DNA from 2 places in the Nonomuraea sp. WAC 01424 genome. Region 1 is predicted to be linked to the other one. Evidence: riboswitches for the same ligand, from Rfam matches in the RefSeq annotation. Region 1 holds a riboswitch; the other holds the start of a gene.
What was found. Region 1 has a riboswitch for glycine ahead of gcvT (glycine cleavage system aminomethyltransferase GcvT). Riboswitches for the same ligand answer to the same signal wherever they lie in the genome.

Region 1 (2,382 bases):
GGCGGCGAAGGCCGTGATGCCGACGGTCACGGTGATGCCGTCGTCCACACCCGACACCCACTCGTGTTCCTTGGTGTAGTTCAGGTCGTCAGGGATGTTGCTCACTTGTTCCTCCTGTAGAAGGGCAGCTCGACCAGGTCCATAGGTTCTTGGCTGCCCCGGATGTCCACGGCCAGACCTTCGTCTGCTCCGGCGTCGACGTAGGCCATCGCGATGGGCTTGCCCAGGGTCTGGGAGGGCGCACCGCTGGTGACCTCGCCGACGACGGCGCCGTCTCGGGTGACCGGGTAGCCGTGGCGCGGCACCCGGCGGCCCTTGGCGACCAGGCGGCGCGGGCGGCGGCGGGGCGGGTCGTCCTTGACCGCCTCCAGCGCCGCCCTGCCGACGAAGTCACCGGGCTTGTCGAATTTCACCACTCTGCCCAGCCCCGCGTCGAACGGGGTCAGGTCCGAGCTCAGCTCGTTGCCGTAGAGCGGCATGCCGGCCTCCAGCCTGAGGGTGTCGCGGCTGGACAGGCCCGCGGCCTTGATCCCGTACGGCTCGCCCGCCGCTTCCAGGGCGTGCCAGAGCGGTACGGCGTCCTGGTTGGCGACGAACAGCTCGAAGCCGTCCTCGCCGGTGTAGCCGGTGCGGGCGATGAGCGCCTGGCGGCCGTCGACCACGCCGGGCAGGCCCGCGTAGTACTTGAGGCCGGCGAGGTCGGCGTCGGTGAGCGTGGAAAGGATCTCCTGGGCCCGCGGGCCCTGGATCGCGATCAGGGCGTACTGCTGGGAGCGGTCGTCGACCACCGTGTCATACGACTTAGTACGATTTTTCAGCTCATCCGCGACTTTTTCGGCGTTCGAGGCGTTGGCGACCACCATGAACTCCTCGTCGGCCAGCCGGTAGACGATGAGGTCGTCGAGCACGCCACCGCGCTCGTCCACGATCATCGTGTACCTGGCGCGGCCGGGCGCGAGCGCCGACAGGTGGCCGACCAGCGCGTAGTCCAGCGCCTCGGCGGCCTGCGGCCCGGTCAGGAAGATCTCGCCCATGTGCGAGAGGTCGAACAGCCCGGCCGCCTCGCGGACGGCTTTGTGCTCCGCCGACTCGCTGCCGTACCGGAGCGGCATGAGCCACCCGGCGAAGTCGGTCAGCGTGGCGCCTAGGGCCTCGTGGACGTCTCGTAGCGGCGTAGGTCGGGACATTTGTCGCACCTCAGGACAGGATCGGATGCCAGCATCCTCCCCCTCTGTCATGGATGCCTGAGAGCTTCGCCCGAGTTTTGCCGGACTTTCACCTTCGGCGAGGCCGCTCGGGCCTGCTTTCCAGAGGTCACCTCCCCGTAAGAACGCCTTACAGGGCTGCCGCGCGGTCCTTTGCCTTGAGAGGTTCGCGGGGAGGGCTTGCTCCTTCAGGGACCCTGACCGGCTGTCAGGGTGCTCTCCCGCACGGTTTCGCCGGTGATGTCCGTCAGCCTAGTGCCGACATGGGGGTGTTGTCGCGCTTCGATCCCGTACACCGCACGCAGCGAAAAGCGGCCGCGGCCCCGGAGAGGCGGGGCCGCGGCCGCGTTGGTGGCCGCGCGCGAGCCGGTCATGGCAGGTCAGCTCGCACGCGGCAGCCAGTACGCGGGCCGGTCGGGACCGGCGCGCGGTGAGATCAGGCCCGGCCCCAGAGGGCGGGCACGTTGGGCGGTTCCCAGCCGGGCAGGCTGGTGTGCGCCTGGAGGCAGCGGTAGCTGGACCCCTGGTAGGTGACGACGTCACCGGCCGCGTAGGCCTTGTAGGCGGTCCAGGTGGTGCCCTGGCCGTCCCCTCCGACGGTCAGGGTGAAGGAGGCGGAGTGGTCCGCCGTCGCCCCGTCGCCGTTGAGCCCTATGGTGTACGTCCCCGCCGCGGCGCCGCTGGTGGTGGCGACCGTGACGGTGGACGATTGCCCCGCCTGGATCGTGGACGGGTTGAAGGAGACGGTGACCCCGCTCGGCACGTTTCCGGCGGAGAGCGCGATGCTCTGCGCCTGGCCGGACGTGACCTGGGTACTGACCGCCGCGGTAGCCGACTGGCCGGCCTGGACCGACGCCGAGGACGGGGTCACCGAGATCGAGTAGTCGTTCTCCGCGGGCGTGCCGCCCACGGCGAGCTTCCATATGGCGTACGCGATGGCGTCGCTGTTCCGGTCCAGCGCCGTGGTGTTGATGGCGCCCGGGTAGCTGTCGCACGCGCTGTGATAACAACGGTCGAAGGCGGCCCCGGCCGTGCCGCCCCACTTGGCGGCCTGTGCCGAGCTCTTGACCGCCCCGGCCCCCGTGGCCAGGCCGCCGACCCGTACGCCCGCGCTCTTGAACGAGGCGTGGTCGCTGCGGCCGTCGCCCTCCCTGTCACCCTCGGTCTGAAGGCCGAT
Region 2 (2,382 bases), on a different contig from region 1:
GTGTTCTCCAACGGTGTGGAGGTCAGCGCCAGGCCGTCCGACTCGATTGCCCTCGCCCTGCGCACCGGCGCCCGCATCTTCGCCAGCGAAGAGGTGGTCCAGGAGGCCGGTGTGATCATTCCTGACGACCAGGAGGACGAGGTGGAGAAGTTCAGGGAGTTCCTTGACACGATCACTCCCGAGGACTTCGGCAGGGCGGGGTAGGTATTTCAGTGCATTTACGCTTCACGACGCGCCGAGCCGGATCGTTGACTGGGCATGGTCACGGTCCTACGGTGCAAGTGAAACCCGTGGTCGCCCTTTACGAACCCCCAGATCAGGCCGCGGGATGAGAGAAAGCCGGAGGTCCGCGTGGCGGTCAGCAGCGGCGAGGGAAAGACGGCCGGCCAGGAAGATCCGGTGCGGCGTGAGAGCGCGCGGCAGCGTGCCGGAGAGCAGGGCCTGCTCTTCGACGAGCAGCCCGCGAAGCTGCCGGACGACATCGGATATCGCGGGCCGACGGCCTGCTCGGCGGCCGGCATCACCTACAGGCAGCTCGACTACTGGGCGCGCACTGGCCTGGTGGAGCCCACGATAAGAGCCGCGCACGGCTCGGGCTCGCAGCGGCTCTACAGCTTCCGCGACATCCTGGTGCTCAAGGTCGTCAAGCGGCTGCTCGACACCGGCGTGTCACTGCAGCAGATCCGCACCGCCGTGCAGCACCTGCGTGACCGCGGGGTCGCCGACCTCGCGCAGATCACGCTCATGAGCGACGGAGTCAGCGTCTACGAGTGCACCTCGGCCGACGAGGTGATAGACCTCCTCCAGGGCGGGCAGGGTGTGTTCGGCATCGCGCTCGGCCGGGTCTGGCGCGAGGTCGAGGGCTCCCTCGCGGAGCTGCCGGGGGAACGGGCGGCGGTCGAGGACAGCGTCCCGGCCGACCATCCCGCTGACGAGCTCGCCAAGCGGCGTCGCGCACGCCGCACGGGGTGAGCTGAACCGCTGAACACACCGTAGTAATCTAGGACAGAGTAAGGCTGACGACCCCGTGCGGGAGAGTCCCTGGGCCTCGGTCCTGGGGCGCCGAAGGAGCAACCCTCCCCGGAATCTCTCAGGCATCCCGTACCGCTCGGGCGAGGCAACTCTGGAAAGCAGGTGCGCCCGCCAGGCGCACCTCACCGACGGTGCAAGCCCCACGGTGGGGTGAAGCTCTCAGGTCGCGATGACGTCGCGATGACAGAGGGGGAGATCCGGCACTCGCCCGCGCCCTGGCGCCGGTCTCCAAGCCTCAGGAGGCAACCTCCATGACCGACCTGTCCGCTCCGCCGTTCTCGTCCAGGCATATCGGGCCCTCCGAGTCCGAGCAGCAGCGCATGCTCGAGGCCGTGGGTTTCGAGTCCGTCGGCGATCTGGTGGCCGTGGCCGTCCCCGAGGCCATCAGGGCCAAGGACCGGCTGCAGCTCCCGCCGGCCGCGAGTGAGACCGAGGCCATCGCCGAGCTGCGCGAGCTGGCCTCCCGCAACCGGGTGCTGACCTCGATGATCGGACTGGGCTACTACGACACCGTCACGCCCGCCGTCATCCGGCGCAACCTGCTGGAGAACCCGGGCTGGTACACCGCCTACACGCCGTACCAGCCGGAGATCTCGCAGGGCCGCCTGGAGGCGTTGCTGAACTTCCAGACGGTCGTCTCCGACCTGACCGGCCTCGACGTGGCCGGCGCCTCGCTGCTGGACGAGGCCACCGCCGCGGCCGAGGCCATGACGCTGGCCCGCCGCGCCGGCAGGTCCAAGAGCGACGTGTTCGTCGTCGACGCCGACACGCTGCCCCAGACCAAGGCCGTACTGGCCACCCGCGCCGAGCCGCTCGGCATCACGCTGGTCGAGCACGACCTCGACGGCGAGCTGCCCGACTGCTTCGGCGTGCTCGTGCAGTACCCGGGCGCCTCGGGCCGCCTGCGCGACTTCCGCGGCGTGGCCGCCAGGGCGCACGAGGCGGGCGCGCTCGTCGTGGCCGCCGCCGACCTGCTGGCCCTCACGCTCGTGGCCGCCCCGGGCGAGCTGGGCGCCGACATCGCCATCGGCTCCTCCCAGCGCTTCGGCGTCTCCTTCGGCTTCGGCGGCCCGCACGCGGCCTACATGTCCGTACGTGAGGGCCTGCAGCGGCAGATGCCCGGCCGCCTGGTCGGCGTGTCGGTCGACGTGGACGGCGACCCCGCCTACCGGCTGGCCCTGCAGACCCGCGAGCAGCACATCCGCCGCGAGAAGGCCACCAGCAACATCTGCACCGCCCAGGTCCTGCTGGCCGTGATCGCCGGCATGTACGCCGTCTACCACGGCCCCGAGGGCCTGCGCCGCATCGCGCTGCGGGTGCACCGGCACGCCGTCGCGCTGGCCGCCGGGC

Region 2: it holds a riboswitch for glycine, as region 1 does, so the genes downstream of both, gcvP (aminomethyl-transferring glycine dehydrogenase) here and gcvT (glycine cleavage system aminomethyltransferase GcvT) in region 1, are expected to answer to the same signal.

Annotation. Positions count from the first base shown of each region.
Region 1 covers NZ_QHHZ01000002.1:171,143-173,524, reverse strand. The annotation lists gene gcvH (glycine cleavage system protein GcvH) at 1-105, opposite strand, end outside; gene gcvT (glycine cleavage system aminomethyltransferase GcvT) at 102-1,187, opposite strand; glycine riboswitch at 1,222-1,321, opposite strand; glycine riboswitch at 1,342-1,439, opposite strand; gene DMB42_RS06095 (M28 family peptidase) at 1,642-2,382, opposite strand, start outside.
Region 2 covers NZ_QHHZ01000009.1:139,877-142,258, reverse strand. The annotation lists gene DMB42_RS25030 (bifunctional nuclease family protein) at 1-204, shown strand, start outside; gene DMB42_RS25025 (MerR family transcriptional regulator) at 352-972, shown strand; glycine riboswitch at 1,021-1,117, shown strand; gene gcvP (aminomethyl-transferring glycine dehydrogenase) at 1,284-2,382, shown strand, end outside.